Regions from separate parts of the Flavobacterium sp. W22_SRS_FK3 genome, predicted to be linked through region 1. Evidence: riboswitches for the same ligand, from Rfam matches in the RefSeq annotation. Region 1 holds a riboswitch; each other region holds the start of a gene.
The links. A riboswitch is a leader RNA that binds a small molecule or an ion and turns the genes downstream of it on or off. The one in region 1 is predicted to bind S-adenosylmethionine.
Positions count from the first base shown of each region.

Region 2: linked by a shared signal. The riboswitch ahead of ACEN2I_RS12325 (homocysteine S-methyltransferase family protein) and the one ahead of ACEN2I_RS15285 (Na+/H+ antiporter NhaC family protein) in region 1 are both predicted to bind S-adenosylmethionine.
Region 3: linked by a shared signal. The riboswitch ahead of ACEN2I_RS12405 (alpha/beta fold hydrolase) and the one ahead of ACEN2I_RS15285 (Na+/H+ antiporter NhaC family protein) in region 1 are both predicted to bind S-adenosylmethionine.

Region 1 is NZ_JBGQOF010000016.1:6,545-13,350, forward strand. It holds gene ACEN2I_RS15270 (RagB/SusD family nutrient uptake outer membrane protein) at 1-1,168, shown strand, start outside; gene ACEN2I_RS15275 (zinc-binding metallopeptidase) at 1,194-2,051, shown strand; gene ACEN2I_RS15280 (DUF4302 domain-containing protein) at 2,085-3,422, shown strand; SAM-I-IV-variant riboswitch at 3,557-3,652, shown strand; gene ACEN2I_RS15285 (Na+/H+ antiporter NhaC family protein) at 3,710-5,047, shown strand; gene fabG (3-oxoacyl-[acyl-carrier-protein] reductase) at 5,212-5,958, shown strand; gene ACEN2I_RS15295 (hypothetical protein) at 6,041-6,806, shown strand, end outside.
Region 2 is NZ_JBGQOF010000011.1:35,720-42,525, reverse strand. It holds gene ACEN2I_RS12340 (precorrin-2 dehydrogenase/sirohydrochlorin ferrochelatase family protein) at 1-541, shown strand, start outside; gene ACEN2I_RS12335 (NAD(P)/FAD-dependent oxidoreductase) at 636-1,688, shown strand; gene ACEN2I_RS12330 (hypothetical protein) at 1,914-2,048, shown strand; SAM riboswitch class I at 2,266-2,380, shown strand; gene ACEN2I_RS12325 (homocysteine S-methyltransferase family protein) at 2,706-3,710, shown strand; gene ACEN2I_RS12320 (hypothetical protein) at 3,776-4,216, shown strand; gene metH (methionine synthase) at 4,471-6,806, shown strand, end outside.
Region 3 is NZ_JBGQOF010000011.1:55,218-62,023, forward strand. It holds gene thrA (bifunctional aspartate kinase/homoserine dehydrogenase I) at 1-484, opposite strand, end outside; gene ACEN2I_RS12405 (alpha/beta fold hydrolase) at 506-1,468, opposite strand; SAM riboswitch class I at 1,545-1,652, opposite strand; gene ACEN2I_RS12410 (hypothetical protein) at 1,833-2,033, opposite strand; gene ACEN2I_RS12415 (O-acetylhomoserine aminocarboxypropyltransferase/cysteine synthase family protein) at 2,721-4,028, opposite strand; gene metK (methionine adenosyltransferase) at 5,014-6,264, shown strand; gene ACEN2I_RS12425 (carboxypeptidase-like regulatory domain-containing protein) at 6,487-6,806, opposite strand, start outside.

The sequences.
Region 1 (6,806 bases):
CGCCCATGCTAACCAGGCACTACAATCTATTGAGCAATTAGGAAATCCAGCAAGTTTAAATTCTCAAAAAGGAGAAGCACTGATGGCCAGAGCCTACGCACATTTTATGCTGGTAACATTTTGGTCTAATCGCTACAACCCAGCCACAGCAGATACAGATTTAGGAATACCTTATGTAAAAGTTCCTGAAACAGAATTGCTTAAAAATTACAAAAGAAATACTGTTAAAGAAGTTTTTGATTTTATTGAAAATGATTTAGAAGAAGGCTTAGGACTAGTAACTAATGACTACAGCGAACCTAAATTTCACTTTAATAAAGAAGCTTCTAAAGCATTTGCAAGTCGTTTTTATTTGATAAAAGGAGATTGGGATAAAGTACTTGAAGTTTCTGAAGGATTGGGTTCTAAACCTGTAGGAAAATTAAAAGATTACGTAACTTTATCTGGTTTAGCTCCGGATATTCAGTTTATTGAATATGGTAAATCGTCGTATAGTACAAATTTACTAATAGCTTCTCCAAACTCGCTAATTGGCAGATCTGCCAGTTCTAGTAATTTTTACTTAACATCGGATAAGCAAGCAGAACTTTTTAGTTCTGCAACTAATCCATTTAATAAAACTTATTTGTTTAAATTTTATTCTTACAACAGTAGCAGAACATTGTTTACGCCTAAGTTTGAGGAGTATTTTAAATATACAAATATTAGTGCAGGAATAGGTGAAGCCTACTGTGGAATTGTTCTTTTGTCAAATGATGAGTTTTATTTAAACAGAATTGAAGCTCTTATAATGAAAGATAGGATTGCAGAAGCAAATACGGAGCTAGAGTATTTTATTGGTACAAGAACAACCTCTTATAATGCAACAACCGATAAGCTTACAGAGGCAAAAATTGTAAGTATGTACCCTGTAATTGCTGATGAATTAACACCTTTTTACACTATGACAGCTTTGCAAACTTCTTATGTAAAGGCAGTTGCTCAGGCAAGAAGAAGAGATTTTGTTCATGAAGGATTAAGATGGCTAGATGTAAAACGTTTTAATATTGTTGTAAATCACACAACTTTTGGTTTACCGGTAAATACTTTGGTAAAAGACGATAAGCGTAGAGCATTACAAATCCCTCTTTCTGCATCCAATTACGGTGTAGAAAAAAACCCTAGGTAAATTTTAATTTTTAATTTTAATTATGATGAAAATATTAAAACAATATAAAGTATTAGCTTTGGTTGCAGGGGTTTTATCTTTTGCATCTTGTGCTCATGAAGATACCCTTGGAGAGAGTCAGTTAGATTATACCCAAGCCGAAAAAAGCGAGTTAGACAATTGGATTGATGCTAATTATTTGAATCCTTACAATATTAATGCACAATACAAGTGGAATCAGAATACGGTAGATAATAACCGTTTTTTATTTCCTCCAATGGTTGATAAAGTGCAACCCGCTTTAGATGTGGTAAAGAAAATTTGGATAGACAGTTATACAACAGTTGGAGGTTATGATTTTGTAAAGAAAGTTGCTCCAAGAGAAATTGTATTGGTTGGGGGCGTAAATTCTAATACAAACGGAACCAGAACTTTAGGGATTGCAGATTCCGGACAAAGAATTACATTATTTGAAGTAGATTATTTAAACAAAAAAAATCGGGCAAATGTTACTGAGTTTATTCATACCATACAACATGAGTACGTACATATACTAAATCAGAACAAACCTTTTGACGAAGAGGCCTGGCAAAAAATTACGCCAGGAGGTTATACAGGAACGTGGCATCTGGAGGTGCTTGCAACTTCAAGAAGTTTGGGTTTTATAACCAATTACGCCAGAAATAATGTTATTGAAGATTTTGCAGAAACAGCCTCTACTATTTTATCAAGTACAAAAGCAGAGTATGCGGCTATTTTAGCCAGTATGCCTGCAGACGGAAGAGCAAAATTAAAGCAAAAAGAAGCTATTGTAGTGCAATATTATAAAGATGCATTTAATATGGATTTCTATGCTTTAAGAGATGAAGCTGAGAAAAATACAAATGAGGTTGTAAATAATTAATTTTCGTCACTATATAATTTAATAGATAATATTATGAAACTAAAAAACATATTTAAGTACCTCATGCTGGCATTTTTGACACTGTATTTAGGTTCTTGCAGTAATAATACCGATGCAGATCAATTGTTCGATCAAACTCCTACTGAGCGATTAAATGCTCAAAAAAGTGAGCTTAATGATGCTTTGCTTGCATCAGAGAATGGGTGGAAAGCGGTCTATTTTACAGATGATACTCAATTAGGAGGATATACCCATTTGTTTAAATTTTTGCCTGGTAATAAAGTTGAAATGGCATCAGATTTTGATGATGATACAGAAAAGTATACCAGTGACTATAATGTAGTTTTAGGTAGTACTGTAAGTTTATTGTTTGATACTTATAACAGAATTCACCTTTTATCAGATTCGAACAGTTATCCAACAACGGCTCTAAGAGGGAAAGGTTATTTAGGGGATTTTCAGTTTCTGTATTATGGTCAGGAAAATGGAGATATCCTTTTTAAAAGTAACAGATTGGTTAGAGAAGTTCGTTTTGTGAAAGCGACAGCTCAGGATTGGGTAGATTTAGCAGAGAATTTAGAAACAGAAAAAAATGTAATTGGTTCATCATCTCGTCCTCTTTTTAGATTTTTAGAAACGAACGATGGTACTACAGTTAAAAAATATGATTTTTCTTTTTCATCAGCTACCAGATTTTCAAATTCAAGTGCTATAGATGATTCTGGCGAGGTTATCAGTATGGGAGTTGGATATACACCAACCGGAATTGTTGTTAGTCCGGCTGTAGAAGTTAAAGGTCAAAAACTAACTAATTTTATATATAATGATGCTGATGGAAGTTTTACAGCAACTGGAACAGGCGGAGTAACAGCAACTATAAAATATTCGAATGAACCTCTTGTTTTAACTGACGATTATAAACTTCTTTTAGAAGGAAATCCTCAAATGGTGTTTGGTTATATAGATGCAAATTTATACACAGCACCTTCAACATCAAGTTATGCTAAATCATTAATAGATAAAGTAAATGCTACTTTACCAGCTACTCAAAAACTTGCCAGAATTCAGTTTTACTTTAATACTGCTTTAAATGGAAGTTATATTGAGTATAGATTTAATGGAGGTAAAGCTTCTATATATCATTTTATAATTACTAGTGAAGATGCTACTAAGAAAACTTTAATTCTGTCGAATGACGGATGGACGGTAGCTGCTGCCTCAAGAGCATTTTTAAATGAGTTAGATGCTGAATTAACAAATCCTCAGGGGTTGTATGTTAAAAAGGAGGCATTCAGAATAACCTATACTAATACTGTTTACACATTTACAAGTGCAGCAAGTAACTTTAGAATAACTACGTATCAACTTTAGTTTTAGTTTTAGTTTGGTTTTAGTTTTAGTTGAAAAGCAGCTCAATTTGGGCTGCTTTTTTGTATCTAAAACATTTATTTTGAATTAAAAAGATGTTAATATAATCAATTCAATAAAATAATTACTATTTTTGCAGCCGTTATCACGAATCTCGCAAAGAGATAGCAACCTGCAAAACAAGCAAGGTGCTAAAACGATAAGCCAAATCCTTTGGAAAAAATGTTGTCTATCATTTTATTATCCAAATTTTTCTTATCGTCGTAAACGTTTCATTTATAAACTATTTTATGACAAAAAATTTAAGAGCAAAAGGAAATGCCTTTGCATTACTACCACTATTAATTTTCATCTTTATTTTTTTAGGATCAGGGATCTTTTTAAAAGATTTCTATGCATTACCATCTCCAGTTGCTGTTTTGGTAGGCATTATTGCTGCTTTTTTGTTATTTAAAGAATCAGCTGAAGAAAAAACAAAAACGTTTATTTCAGGTTGTGGAGAAAGCAAAATAATGACCATGTGTATCATCTATTTGCTTGCAGGTGCTTTTGCGGTAGTGAGTAAAGCTACTGGTGGAGTGGATGCTGTGGTAAATATGGGTATCAATACGATTGATGCGGCTTATTTTCCATTAGGAATTTTCCTGATTGCGGCTTTTTTATCGACTGCAACAGGAACATCTGTTGGAGCAATTGTTGCAATAGGCCCAATTGCAGTTCGACTGGCCGAATCCAGTGGAGCTTCGCTGCCTTTAATTTCCGGAGCTTTGCTTGGCGGATCAATGTTGGGTGATAACCTTTCTATGATTTCTGATACGACGATTGCAGCTACACAATCTTTGGGTTGTGAATTGAAAGACAAGTTTAAAATCAATCTTTTTATTGCTTTTCCTGCTGCTGTTGTAACCATAATTGTTCTGTTTTATTTAGGATTAAATTCGGAAATTATTGCTGTTGAAATTCCGAAAGCAAGTTTTGATTGGATTACCATCATTCCGTATTTATTGGTAATTATTCTAGCTTTAATAGGTGTAGATGTGTTTACAACTTTAATAATAGGGACTTTGCTGGCAGGAATTATTGGTTTTTTTGGGCATAGTTTTACACTTCTACAATTTACCCAAAAAATATATGAAGGTTTTACAAGCATGACAGATATTTTTCTGCTTTCGATGCTTTCGGGCGGATTGGCGGCGATGGTGGATAAAGCAGGCGGAATTGATTACGTTTTATATCATATTAAAAAAGGAATAAAAAGCAAAAAATCAGCTCAATTAGGTATTGGAACTTTAGTAGGTTTTGCCAATTTAGCGATTGCAAATAATACGGTTTCGATTGTAATTACGGGTGGAATTGCGAAAGAAATTAATGATGAGTATGATTTAGATGCCAGAAAAACGGCTACTATTCTGGATATATTTTCTTGTATTATCCAAGGTATTTTGCCCTATGGTGCCCAGGTTTTATTAATTCTAAGCTTTGCTAAAGGAAAATTAGATTTTTTTGATTTGATTGGAAATGCCTGGTATCATTTGTTTTTATTGACTTTTACAAGTATTGCTATCTATAGTTCTGTATGGGACAAATGGGTGAATAAAGTTTTGAAGTTTAGAAATCCCAATCTATAATATTGAACTGTGGTTTTTTTTAAAAAGGAATTGTTCTATATTTGACAAGTCGTTTTTAGCCCTGATAGAAGTGGAAATCCTTTTGTGTTTTTTCTTTAAAAACATAAAAGATTGCAACGGATAGCAGGAATAGCTACAAATAATTATTAAAATTAATTTTGAATATGAAATTACTAGAAGGAAAAGTTGCCATTATTACGGGGGCCAGTCGTGGAATTGGAAAAGGAATTGCTGAAGTTTTTGCTAAACATGGTGCAAATGTTGCTTTTACATACAGCTCATCTGTATCATCAGCCCAAGCTTTAGAAGCAGAATTGAACGGTTTGGGAGTGAAAGCAAAAGGATACCAGTCGAACGCAGCAGATTTTAATGAAGCGCAGACTTTTGTGGATGCAGTTTTGGCTGATTTTGGGACGGTTGACATCTTGATTAATAACGCTGGAATTACAAAAGATAACCTATTGATGCGTATGTCTGAAGCTGATTTTGATCAGGTTATTGATGTGAATTTGAAATCGGTTTTTAATATGACTAAGGCTATTCAGAAGACTTTTTTAAAGCAGCGTTCCGGTTCTATTGTTAATATAAGTTCGGTAGTTGGAGTTTCTGGAAATGCAGGACAAACCAACTATGCAGCTTCAAAAGCGGGAGCAATTGGTTTTACAAAATCGGTAGCACTAGAGTTAGGATCTCGTAATATTCGTTGTAATGCGATCGCTCCTGGATTTATTGAAACTGAGATGACGGCAAAATTACCGGAAGATGTAGTAAAAGGCTGGAGAGATGGGATTCCGTTAAAACGTGGCGGAACAACTGAAGATGTTGCAAACGCTTGTCTTTTCTTAGCTTCAGATATGAGTGCTTATGTTACCGGACAGGTTTTAAATGTTTGCGGAGGAATGCTGACCTAAGATGCTAAGGTTCTAAGTTGCTAAGATTCTTAGGTTTTCCTAAGATGTTTGAATTATAAATTTTCCAATACGAATTACAAATATGACTACAAACACAATTCTATTATTATTACTTTCTGTAGTAATAGCGGGTGGATTGTCGTATTTTCAATATTTTTATAAAGCCAAAAGCGATTCGAAAATGAATCTTTTTTTGGCTTTTTTGCGTTTTTTAGCCATTTTTGGATTGTTGGTTTTACTGATTAATCCGGTGATTACTAAAAATTCGCTTGAAGTTACCAAAACCCCTTTGGCAATTGCGGTAGATAATTCAAGTTCTATTGCGGCATTAAAATCGGATAAAAAAGTAGCTGAATTATATAAGGCTTTGGTTTCGAATCCGGCTCTTCAGGATAAGTTTGAAATTCAGTCCTATCAGTTTGATGCAGATTTTAAACCTTGGGAGAAATTTGATTTTAAAGGAAAGCAAACCAATCTTGATGAGGTTGCGAAGAATTTAAAAAGCATCAATAAAAACCTGATTTTTCCAACGGTTATTATTACAGACGGAAATCAGACTACAGGAAACAATTATGTATATCGTTTTGATCCTGAGAATAAAGTTTATCCTTTGGTTGTAGGAGATACAACCACGTTTTTTGATTTAAAAATAAATCAGTTAAACGTAAACAAATACGCTTTTCATAAAAATAAATTTCCGGTTGAGGCTTTTCTGCAATACGCTGGTGATAAATCCGTAAATGCAGATTTTACTATTTCGCAAGGAAATTCGGTTGTGGCCAGAGAGAAAGTTTCTTTTTCTCCGTCTAAAAAAACGGCTGCACTAAATTTACTTTTGCCTGCCGATA
Region 2 (6,806 bases), on a different contig from region 1:
CAATCTGAATGTTCTTATAGTAGGTGGTGGAAACGTAGGATTAGAAAAGCTTTCTTTTTTACTAAAATCGAGTCCAAATGCCAATGTTGAAGTAGTTGCACCAGATTTTCACTTAGAAATTAAAGTTTTAGCTGAAAACCATCCTTCAATCAAACTGACGGAAGCGAAGTTCAAAAAGAAAATGCTCAAAAAACGCCACATGGTAATCGCTTGTACCGATGATTTAAAAGTCAACAAAAAGGTATACGATTTGTCCCGAAAGCGTTATTTGATTTGCAATATTGCTGATACACCCGATTTATGTGATTATTATTTAGGTGGAATCGTAACAAAAGGAAATGTCAAAATTGCCATTTCTACTAACGGAAAATCACCAACAACCGCAAAAAGGTTACGCGAATTTTTTGAAGAAGTTATACCAGAAGATATTAATCAAATGGTAGAAAACCTTAATGAATACCGTAAAACATTGAAAGGTGATTTTGAAGATAAAGTTAAAAGAATGAACGAAATTACCGCTTCATTAAAAAATAAAGAGTAAAAATTTCCCAAAGAAATGAATGATAAAAATCATTTAAAAAAGAATAAATTATTCGTTTCTTTGTATTATTAAGAATGATTATAAACAATACGTAATGATTAAAACAGACATACTTATAATTGGAGCCGGGCCTACAGGTTTATTTGCCGTTTTTGAGGCAGGATTATTAAAATTAAAATGCCATATTTTAGATGCATTGCCACAAGCGGGCGGACAACTTTCGGAATTGTATCCTAAAAAGCCAATTTATGATATTCCAGGTTTTCCTGAAGTATTAGCAGGTGACTTAATCGATAATTTACAAGAGCAAATTAAACAATTTGAACCAGGTTATACATTAGGCGAGCGTGCTGAAACAATCGAAAAACAGGAAGATGGAAGTTTTATTGTTACTTCAAATAAAGGAAAAAAATTCCACGCACCAGTAATTGCTATTGCAGGAGGTTTAGGAAGTTTTGAGCCACGAAAACCTTTGATCGACGGAATCAATTTTTACGAAGATAAAGGAGTGAAATACTTTATCAAGAATCCGGAAAAATTCAGAGACAAAAGAGTCGTTATTGCCGGCGGAGGTGACTCTGCTTTAGACTGGAGTATCTTTTTAGCAAATGTAGCTTCAGAAGTAACCTTGGTTCACAGAAGAAATGAATTCCGTGGTGCTTTGGATTCTGTTGAAAAAGTACAGGAGTTAAAAACAGCAGGAAAAATTAAATTAATTACACCCGCAGAAGTGGTTGGAATTAAAGGAGCAGAGCACGTTGAGTCTGTAGATTTAGACGAGAACGGTGCGCACCGTAGTATTCCTTGTGATTATTTTATTCCACTTTTCGGATTAACGCCAAAATTAGGGCCAATCGGAAACTGGGGATTAGAAATCGAGAAAAATGCAATTAAAGTAAACAACGCCTTAGATTACCAAACCAATATTCCGGGAATCTTTGCTATTGGTGATGTGAATACATACCCTGGAAAATTAAAGTTAATCCTTTGCGGTTTCCATGAAGCAACTTTAATGTGTCAGGCAGCCTATCAAATTATCAATCCGGGTAAAAAATACGTATTGAAATATACAACAGTTTCAGGTGTTGACGGTTTCGACGGAACCCGTAAAGAAGCACCAAAAGCGGTTGTAAAAGCGATCGTTTAATTTTAGAGAGGCTATTACGTGGTTCTAAGCGACTACTATTTTTAGATACAAAAGCTCAAACTTATTTAGTTTGGGCTTTTTTGTTGATGTTAAGGTAAACTTAGTCTTTAAAAAGCTAAGTAACTTTGTGGCTTAAAATCTTTCAAAGAAAAAATTTAATTATAGTATTTTGAATAATAAAGATAAAATGCTAACTTTAAGAAAGTATTCAATAAATTATCTATTATGAACAATTGGAATGAAGAACAATTACGAGAAGAAAAGTCTAAAATTGACAACGAAATGGCCGCGACAGATAATGAGTTTTCAGATCATCAGGAAGTCATGGATACATTTCTAAAATGGGACAGAAGTTTTTAACCAACACTCATTTTGATCAATATAGTAAGCCCTTATCTTGGGGATTATATTAGACTAAGATTTAAAATCAAAGCTCAAAGTACTACTGTAGTTTGAGCTTTATCATTTAAGCAGCTTATGCTTAGAACTTCAGAATCTGAATAGTTTAGAAACTTAAAAAAACATTTGCATGTAGTAAGGCTATTTCATACCTTTGCACTGTTCTTAAAATTATTGAAAGTTATCACGAAAGGCGGAGGGAAAGACCCAATGAAACCTTAGCAACCCTTTATCATAAAGAAGGTGCTACATTCTACTTTATATTAATTCTTAATGTTAAAGATAGATAACACAAATACATACAGTATTTCCTAAAACTCTTCCTGACAACCATACAATATTATTTTACTGATTCAGTATGATGAGCGAATCATTGACGCATTTTTTGTAGTCACGGGTTCCCGCTTTCGCCTTTATCTCTACGTTTCACTACGAGGATACCGGCTTAATCCGGACTAGATAGCCAACCATCGTGAATTTTTGGAATTAATGTGAAACAAAATATAGTATTAGACCTGACGGATTTTTAACCCCTTCAGATTTATAATCGGAATTATAATTAAATAAAAACTTAGCATCTAAGGGCCTTAGGGACTTAGTAGCTAAAAGATAAAAAATATGTCAATAACAATTCAGGAAGCAATCAAAAAAAATATCCTAATCCTTGACGGGGCAATGGGAACCATGCTGCAGCGCTATAATTTCTCCGAAGAAGATTTTCGTGGAGAGCGTTTCAAAGATTTTGAACATCCGTTGAAAGGAAATAATGATTTATTATCCCTAACACAGCCGAAGGCAATCCGCGATGTGCACGCCGCATATTTCGAAGCTGGTGCTGACATCGTAGAAACCAACACCTTCTCTGGAACGACAATCGGTATGGCTGATTATTTTATGGAAGACCTCGTTTATGAGTTAAACTACGAATCGGCAAGAATAGCCAAAGAAGTAGCTAACGAATTCACAGCCAAAAATCCGGAGAAACCTCGTTTTGTGGCCGGTTCAATCGGACCGACAAACAGAACGGCAAGTATGTCGCCAGACGTAAACGATCCGGGTTACAGAGCCGTAACGTTTGATGATTTACGTATTGCGTACAAACAACAAGTGGAAGCCTTAATGGATGGTGGCTGCGATTTACTTTTAGTAGAAACCATTTTCGATACTTTAAATGCAAAAGCGGCACTTTTTGCCATCGAAGAAGTAAAAGACGAACGTAATATTGATATTCCAATCATGGTTTCAGGAACGATTACCGATGCGTCAGGAAGAACACTTTCCGGGCAAACGGTTGAAGCTTTTCTGATTTCAGTATCACATATTCCGTTATTGAGTGTAGGTTTCAATTGCGCTCTTGGAGCCGATTTGTTGAAACCGTATTTAAAAACATTATCACAGCATACACAATTTAACGTTTCGGCGCATCCAAATGCAGGTTTGCCAAACGCTTTCGGACAATATGATGAAACACCGGAACAAACTCAGGCCTTAATCAAAGAATATTTAGACGATAATTTAATTAACATTATCGGCGGCTGTTGCGGAACAACGCCGGATCATATTCGATTAATTGCTGAGGTTGCGAAGGATTATAAACCACGTGTTGCGCCGGTATTAGTATAATGTTTTATTAGAAGATTTAAACCTTTTACGAGAGAAGAGCATAATATTAGGAACTTAAAAAGAAAATGGAAGAAAGCAAATCAGAACATATATCTAATTTGGGAATGATAGTTATTTTTTTATTAGGTATGATTTTAATTTTTCTTGTTAGAAGTTATGATAATATTGAGCGTGAGAAATTTAAAAAGAGACTTACAGAAGAAACTATTGGATTTGCAACTAGAGCTGAGTATGGTGATGAAATTTCACATTTGAAATATTATTTTTATTTAAATGAGAAAATTTTATCGAAGATTGAGATAGAAGAAAGTGGTGAGACACTTATAAATAAGTTTTATAAAGTAAAATATAATCCAAATGATTTTAGTGAAAATTATATTGTTTTAGAAGATGAGTTAAAACCCGATTCGATTACCCTTGTTAAAGCGGGTTTTACTAAAGCAAAATATTATATATATGATGCAGGTGTAACTTGTAAATATATAGAAAAGTCAAAATGGAAATGATTTCGGTGGGAAAATAAAAGGTTATTGAAACCGAGTTTGCGTGAGGGATAGAAGTGAAAAGCCCGCAGACCAATGCAGTGAAACGGAATTGGTCGAGGACTTGTAACGGATAGCCCGGCCCTTGGGACACGCCCAAAATAAGATTATTAAAAACGAAATATACCGACAAGGTTTTTGAAAACCTTGCAGGAAAGAAAATAGAATAAAAAAACTCAGAATCTAAGCAACTTAGAATCTTAGTAACTTAAAAGAAAATGGCAGAAAAAAGAAGAGACCTTGTATTAGCAGGATTAGAACCATTGATTATTACGCCCGAAAGTGTTTTTGTAAACATTGGGGAACGTACGAATGTAACGGGTTCGCGAAAATTCCTTCGCTTAATCAAGGAAGAGAAATATGACGAGGCGCTTGATATTGCAAGACAACAAGTAGAAGGTGGAGCACAGATCATCGATATTAATATGGATGAAGGAATGCTTGATGGTGTTCAGGCAATGACAAAATTCCTGAATTTAATCGCATCAGAACCCGATATTTCGAGAGTGCCGATTATGATTGACAGCTCGAAATGGGAAATCATCGAAGCGGGTCTTAAAGTAGTACAAGGAAAAAGCGTTGTCAACTCGATTTCGTTGAAAGAAGGCGAAGAAGCTTTTATTCATCACGCCAAATTAATCAAACGTTACGGAGCAGCGGCCATTATCATGGCTTTTGACGAAGTAGGTCAGGCCGATAATTTTGACCGAAGAGTTGAAATTTGTCAGCGTTCGTATGATATTTTGGTTAATAAAGTTGGTTTCCCTCCGCAGGATATTATTTTCGATTTAAATATTTTCCCCGTTGCGACCGGAATGGAAGAACATCGCTTAAATGCTTTGGACTTTTTTAGAGGTACAAAATGGGTTAGAGATAATTTACCTCACGCACATATTAGTGGTGGAGTAAGTAACGTTTCGTTTTCTTTTAGGGGAAATGATACGGTTCGTGAAGCGATGCACTCGGTGTTTTTATACCACGCAATCAAGAACGGAATGACGATGGGAATCGTGAATCCGGAAATGCTATCGATTTATGATGATATTCCGAAAGATTTATTAGAGCACGTTGAAGATGTAATTTTAGACAGACGCGATGACGCTACAGAACGACTTTTAGATTTTGCAGAAAACGTAAAAGGCGAAGTGAAATCAGATGAAAAAGCGGTTCAGGAATGGCGTTTAGGAACTGTTCAGGAGCGTATTACACACTCATTGGTAAAAGGGGTTGATGCTTTTATTGAAGAAGATGTTGAAGAAGCGCGTTTGGCCGCAACAAAACCAATTGAAGTGATCGAAATCAATTTGATGACCGGAATGAATGTGGTTGGAGATTTATTTGGAAGCGGAAAAATGTTCCTGCCTCAGGTAGTAAAATCGGCACGTGTAATGAAAAAAGCAGTAGCGTATTTATTGCCTTATATTGAAGCCAGCAAACAAGCCGGCGACAAACAAGGAAATGGAAAAATATTGATGGCGACCGTAAAAGGTGACGTTCATGATATTGGTAAAAACATCGTTTCGGTAGTATTGGCGTGTAATAATTACGAGATTGTAGATCTTGGTGTTATGGTGCCTCCGGAAAAAATTATTGCCGCTGCGATTGAACATAATGTTGACATTATTGGGTTAAGCGGACTCATTACGCCTTCGCTTGACGAAATGGTGTATCTGGCCAAAGAATTAGACAAACAAGGAATCAAAATTCCAATTATGATTGGGGGAGCAACGACTTCGCGCGCGCATACTGCCGTAAAAATTGCTCCGCAATACAGAGAAACGGTTATTCACGTAAACGATGCTTCGCGTGCCGTTACCGTTGCCGGAAATCTGTTAGATCATAACCGAAAAATATATGCAGCGGATATTCGTGCAGAATATGATGCGTTTAGGGAAACATTTTTAAATCGTTCGAGAGATAAAAATTTCCTGACGATTGAAGATGCCCGTAGAAACAAATTACAATTGGATTGGAGTGAATATACGCCAGTCAAACCAAAAGTTATCGGTCCTCAAACTATTGAAATAGACTTGGATGTTTTGGTTCCGTACATTGACTGGACCCCCTTTTTTCAGACTTGGGAACTGCATGGAAAATATCCTGCGATTTTAACTGATGAGGTTGTGGGTGAACAGGCAACTGCTGTTTTTGCAGATGCTCAGGCGATGCTGAAAGTGATTCTGGAAGAGAAAAAACTAAAAGCAAAAGGTATTTACGGAATTTTTCCTTGTAATCAGGTTGATGACGATGATATTGAGTTAAGAGATGAAAACGGAAAAGTTTTAGAAAAATTTTTAACGTTGAGAGTGCAGTCGCAAAAGACCAAAGGAGCACCAAATATCGCTCTGGCTGATTTTATTTTGCCAAAAGAAAGCGGAATCGATGATTATATGGGAGCTTTTTGTGTCACCACAGGTTTTGGTGTTGATGAATGGGCGGCCGAATATGAGAAAAACCTTGACGATTATAATTCGATTATGGTAAAAGCATTGGCAGATCGTTTTGCTGAGGCTTTCGCCGAATATCTTCACGAAAGAGTTCGAAAAGATTTCTG
Region 3 (6,806 bases), on a different contig from region 1:
CAACATTTTTCTTGGAAAGCTGTTCCAAAGGCTGTGCATCACCAAATTTAGAGTCTGTTTTTAGCAGCTCTCTTGAATCGGCAAAATTAGCAGGAATTCCTTTTTCGATTAAAATTGCAGTTAATAGTTTTGCAGAAAGCAATTCGCCTTTAGACAAAATCTGATCTTTAATTTTATTGCTGTAATCGCCAATTAAACTTACCCCTTCATAAAGTTTATCCAAAATAGTAAACTCTTCAGATAAATCGACCTTAGGATAATCTGAAATTTGGTAGGTCTTAAAATTTTCTAATAATCTTTTGTAATCACCGTTTTTAGCGGCAATTTTTAAAATATATTCTAATTCATCCGTAGCATTTCCTCTTGCAGAAACTACTACGGCAATTTTTTCGCCCTGGTTTACTTTCTCGGCAATTATAGAAACGACTTTATTAAGTCCTTCTCCGTTTGATAATGACTTACCTCCAAATTTTAATATTTTCATTTTATCTTTTTATTATTCTGCTTAAAAAATAGCAGCCAGTAAATTATCTAATTGTTTGTACTCGATTAAAAAAGCATCATGTCCATGTACTGAATTTATTTCGCTGTAAAAAACATTTTCTTTGAACTTTTTTAACTCCTGAAACGTTTCCCGGTTTTCTTTTGGTGTAAAAAACAAATCAGAATCGATTCCGATAATATGGATATCTGCATTTGATTTTGACATTAAAGTTTGGAAATCTTCTCCGTTTCGGGTAATATCTATTGTTTTAAGCAATTGGTTCATCAATTTATAAGAAGCCAATTGATATCTTTTTTGTAATTTATCTCCGTGATGTGCCAGCCAGCTTTCTATATTAAAAATTAAAAGATCCTGATTAATGGTTCTCTGAAATTTTTCTTTGAATGATTCCGGAGAACGATAACACAACATGGCGTGAATTCGGGCATCCTCGATTGGCTTTGATGAATTATTCAGAATTTGCTCCTGCAAATAACAATTGGCAATCATCCAGTCTGTCGATTTCCAATCTGTCGCTATCGGAATCAGATGCTTGGTAATATTAGGTTCAAGAGCCAGCATTTCCCAGGCAATTCCACCGCCTACAGAACCTCCAATGATAGCATAAAGCTGTCCGGTTTTTAATGCTTGGATTCCTTTCAAAAAGATACGGGCAATATCTCTGGCCGTAAAATCCTTATAATTTTCGATAGTAAAAGAATCGTTCCCATTGCCCGGAACATTAAATGCCAATACTGAATATTTGGTAGTGTCAATTGTTTTTCCATCACCAATCAAATCATTCCACCAGCCATTTTCACCGGTAACCTGTGCATTTCCTGTTAAAGCATGATTGACCAAAACAATTGGTGCACTGTGCAGCGGTAAACCAAAAAGTGCAAAACTTAAGGATAATGAATTATATGAAGCACCACTTTCGGTAGTGAAATTTTGTAATATGATAGGGTCTGGTATACTTTCCAATTTCAAATCTTTTATTTTTGATTTGTATATGGAAATATTAGAAAGAAAGTCTAGAACGAAACTAGAAAAACTCTTTTTGTTATCTTTCCACGTTGGGCGTGGTAGAATGCAGCACCTTCTTCGCTTTACCGAAGGGTTGCTAAGGATTCATCGGGTCTAATCCCTCGTCCTTTCTTTATAACATTTCAATACGTTTCTGAACTTAATGGTGCAAATTAAATACTATTTTCTTAAACAAACAAATTTAATCTAAAGAGATTATTTTTATATCAAATAACAAAAACTATTATACGCAGAAAATTACCGAATGTAAAATCCAGTAAATTCCAGAAGGCTTCACCCTATTTTATGATGTTTTTTCAATTTAGATGAAAAGAGTATCATTTTCTTTTGAATACATCAAAAACAATAAAGAGTTGGCTTCTTTAGTAGTTGTTTTTTTATCCGTTTCCATGAGACCAAATCTTGGATGAATCAATTCATTTATTGGCGGCGGATTATTTCTTTTTGCCCTTATGTTTTTCAATGTTGAAAATGTCTTTGTTAAGTAGTTTAAAGTTCGCATAATATTAAGTTTTAGTTTGTTTATGTATTATTATCTTTATTATTGTTTTATCATTTTGTTACGGCAAGCTGACGAAATAAAAAAACCCTTTTGGATTTAGATACCAAAAGGGTTTAAGTCGTTTTAACTTACTATACTTTTGGAATCAACAGACGAATATGCAAATAGACGCGACATTGAACATTTTGTTCATCTGTAGGGAATCATTCATCTGTGATTTATATTTTATTTTAAAAAACTCTAGCATTTTGTATAAATTTAAAAAGCCTCCCAATTACTTTGGGAGGCTTTGCTATATTAATATTGTATTTACAATTTTAAGCAATAGACAACCCAACGGTTTCTCTCGAAAGGACGCAAAACATTTTAGATTGATTAAACATATTTTTAGTAGTTTTTGGGTTTAACAAATATGCAAATATTTTTTTAATGCACCAAATAAATATGCACGAAAAAACTTCAAAAAACAAAATAACTTACAGATTATCATTAAAAAACATCTTACAAAATCACATTTTACAAAAAACAAGTAAAAATCTTACATATTTAAACTCTCAAAATTAAAATTTCAAAGAACTTATAGAAAAGTTAAACTGTTTACTCATTTAAAAAAACAAGTATTTATCTATAAAAAAATCACCTCTGTTAAAACTGAGTTTACTAAAGGCAATTTTAAAACAAAAAACTTTAATTTTTATTAAATACTGTATTAGGCGATTTTGCAACACTTGCAAAAACTGTTTTCAAGTCATTAATTAAATCTTCGACATCTTCAATTCCTACTGAAAGTCGAATCAAATCCTTTGAAACGCCAGTTTCCAATTGCTCTTCATCAGTTAACTGTTGATGGGTTGTACTCGCAGGATGAATAATAAGCGATTTAGTGTCACCTATGTTTGCTAAAAGTGAGAACAATTTTGTTTCGTCAACCACTTTTTTGGCCGCTTCAAAACCTCCATGCAAACCAAAAGTAATAACGCCACTTTGACCTTCGGGCAAATATTCCTGAGCTAAATCATAATACTTGCTCGATTTCAAGCCAGGGTAATTAACCCATATCACCTGATCTTGTTTTTCTAACCATTCAGCTAAAGCCAAAGCATTTTCGCTGTGTTTTTTAATTCGGATTGGCAAAGTTTCCAAACCCTGAATAATCTGAAAAGCATTGAATGGACTCAAAGCTGCTCCAAAATCCCGTAATCCTTCAATTCTTGCTTTTGCAATAAAAGCTGCATTTCCAAGCGCTTCATGATATACTAATCCGTGGTATCCTGATGAAGGTTCTGTAAATTCAGGGAATTTTCCGTTCGACCAGTCAAAAGTTCCAGCATCAATAATAACACCTCCTAATGAAGTTCCGTTACCTGAAAGATATTTAGTCAAAGAATGGATTACAATGTTTGCCCCGTATTCAATGGGTTTTAATAAATAAGGTGTTGCCACAGTGTTATCTACAATAAAGGGTACTTTAAAGTTTTTGGCTTCCGCCGAAATGGCTTTCAAATCCAATACATCTAATTTTGGATTTCCCAGAGATTCAACAAAAAAAGCTCTTGTATTTTCTTTTGCTGCTTTCGTAAAGTTTTCAGCTATTAAAGGATCAACAAAAGTCGTTGTAATTCCTAAACGAGGCAAAGTTACTTTTAACAGATTGTAGGTGCCTCCGTATAAACTATTTGAAGCTACGATATGATCGCCCGATTTTAGCAGCGTTAAAAAAGTCGTTGCAATTGCCGATGCTCCAGATGCTGTCACTACTGCTGCGATTCCGCCTTCTAGCGATGCCAGTCGTTGTTCCAAAACATCGTTTGTAGGGTTATTTAATCTGGTGTAAATAAATCCGGATTCAGCCAAACCAAATAAATTGGCAGCATGATCAGCATTATTAAATACGTATGATGATGTTTGATAAATAGGTACTGCTCTTGTGTTTCCATTTTTAGTTACATCGTGTCCAGCGTGAAGTGCATTTGTTGCGAATTTTTGTTTGCTCATGATTTCTTAGTTTTAAGTATTATTAATATTTTATTGAAATTGATTTTTAAATTATTTCTTTAAATAAAAAGGTTATCGTTTTCCGCAGAATACATATGTGCGAGCAATGAGTCTGTTTGGTTAGAGTATAATTTTCCTTTTTGCAAACTGAAGTTTGTTTTTTGATTTTGAACTAATCCAAAAATGTTTTTTGGGTTAATTACTTTCAAGATTCTATATAGTGTTTTCATGATTTTTAATTTTAAAGTAATTGAAATAAAAAAAGCCCTTTCGGATGGCTACCAAAAGGGCTTATAGTAAGGAACTATAACAAAGATTTTATCTTTCACTTTCGGCAATAGCAAATTGGGATGCACATCGGCATCACACAACACATCATCATTTTATTTACCACTGAATTATTCATTTTATTTTTTTAGTTTTCACCATATAAGGGATATAAGTTCATTTTAGTTTTTATTTTTTACTTTAAGCAAGACTTATATTTCTCAGTTGGTTTAAATTTTATTTCGATTTGAATCAAAAAAAACCTCCGCGATTGGCAGAGGTCTTATTGTTATTTTAGATTTAGATACTAAACAATAGTAAACTCTGCGGAAACTTTCGACATCATACAGCACATATTTTTATTAACTAAATTCATTTTTCTAATTGTTTGTTTGGCAAATTTGAGAACTTTTTTTGAAAACTCCAAACAAAAAGCAAATTAATTTCAATTACCCTATCAAAATAGTATGCTATGTTAAATTTATCTTTATAAAAATAAAAAATACAGAACTTTAATTTGCAAATCAAAATGGTTTTGTACTTTTGCACCCTAATACAGAGGAAAAATTTGAACTGATTGCAACCTCTTCATAATGAAATGGTTCGTTATGGATACTGAAAGATCGATTTCAGTAGTAAAAAATGCTAAAGCAGAAACTCTCCTTTAGTCTTTTTCAGCAATTATTTTCCTCGCTTAATTTTAATTTAATACATTATTATGGCTTATTTATTTACGTCAGAATCTGTTAGTGAAGGGCATCCGGACAAAGTTGCAGATCAAATTTCGGATGCATTAATTGATAACTTCTTAGCATTTGATGCCGACTCAAAAGTAGCATGTGAAACTTTAGTTACGACTGGCCAGGTAATTTTGGCCGGGGAAGTAAAATCGAATACGTATCTTGATGTACAGCAAATCGCCCGCGAAGTAATTCGTAAAATTGGATATACAAAAAGTGAGTACATGTTTGAGGCAAATTCTTGTGGAATTTTGTCAGCAATTCACGAACAATCAGCAGATATTAATCAGGGTGTAGACAGAGCTAAGCCAGAAGAGCAAGGTGCAGGTGATCAGGGAATGATGTTTGGTTATGCAACTAACGAAACGGAGAACTACATGCCATTGGCACTTGATTTATCTCATAAATTATTGCAGGAATTAGCTATTTTAAGACGTGAGAATAATGAAATCACTTATTTACGTCCGGATGCTAAATCTCAGGTAACTTTAGAATATAGTGACGATAACAAACCAACCCGTATTGATGCAATTGTAATCTCGACTCAACACGATGATTTTGATGAAGAAGCTACGATGTTGGCTAAAATCAAAAAAGATATTATCGAAATTTTGATTCCGAGAATTATCGCTAAAAACCCTACTCATGCTCATTTATTTAATGATACAATCAACTACCATATTAACCCAACAGGAAAATTCGTAATTGGAGGACCTCACGGAGATACTGGTTTAACAGGAAGAAAAATCATTGTGGATACTTACGGTGGAAAAGGAGCTCACGGTGGTGGTGCTTTTTCAGGAAAAGACCCGAGTAAAGTAGACAGAAGTGCTGCTTATGCAACACGTCATATTGCTAAAAACTTAGTAGCTGCAGGTGTTGCCGACGAAATTTTAGTTCAGGTTTCTTATGCCATTGGTGTTGCGCAACCAATGGGAATCTTCATTGAAACTTACGGAACTTCAAAAGTAAATTTGACTAACGGTGAAATCGCTAAAAAAGTAGAAGCTATCTTTGATATGCGTCCTTACTTTATCGAACAACGTTTGAAATTAAGAAACCCAATATATAGCGAAACTGCTGCTTACGGGCACATGGGACGCCAACCAGAAACCGTAACTAAAACTTTTTCTGCTCCAGGAGGAAACGAAAAAACAGTTACTGTTGAGTTATTTACATGGGAAAAACTTGATTTTGTTGACCAAGTAAAAAATGCTTTTGGATTGTAGAATCAGATCATTAGACTGTTAGATTTTTAGATTACTTTTAATCTTAAATATTAAACCCCGATTTCTATTTTTTTAGATTCGGGGTTTGTTTTTTTATTTTGAATCTTATAAATTATAAATATATATTAACGGTATACAGCCCGATATGGGAACGACATCCTTTTTCTCGCTTCTTTAGCGAGGAAAAGATATAGTGGACAGCAGGATTAGCTTCTCATTAAACTACAAATTATACTTCATCGAAAAGATAATATATCTAGGCTGAACGGTATACTGAGAAACCCTTGTAGAAAATTGCGAGAAGCTGTCATCATTGAGATAGGTAGTATTTAATAGATTAGTCGCTGAAATTTTATATTCCCATTTACTGTTTTTCTTTTGGTAAATTAAGCTGGCACTTAAAAAATCATATTCGTTATTGACTGATTTATTAGTGTTGTAATAATGATAAAATTCGTACTCCGAAACAAACGAAAAACTATTCAGAAAATAATAATCTAATCTTGCAAAGGGTTTATCTGTGAAGTAGGTTGAGCCGCTAT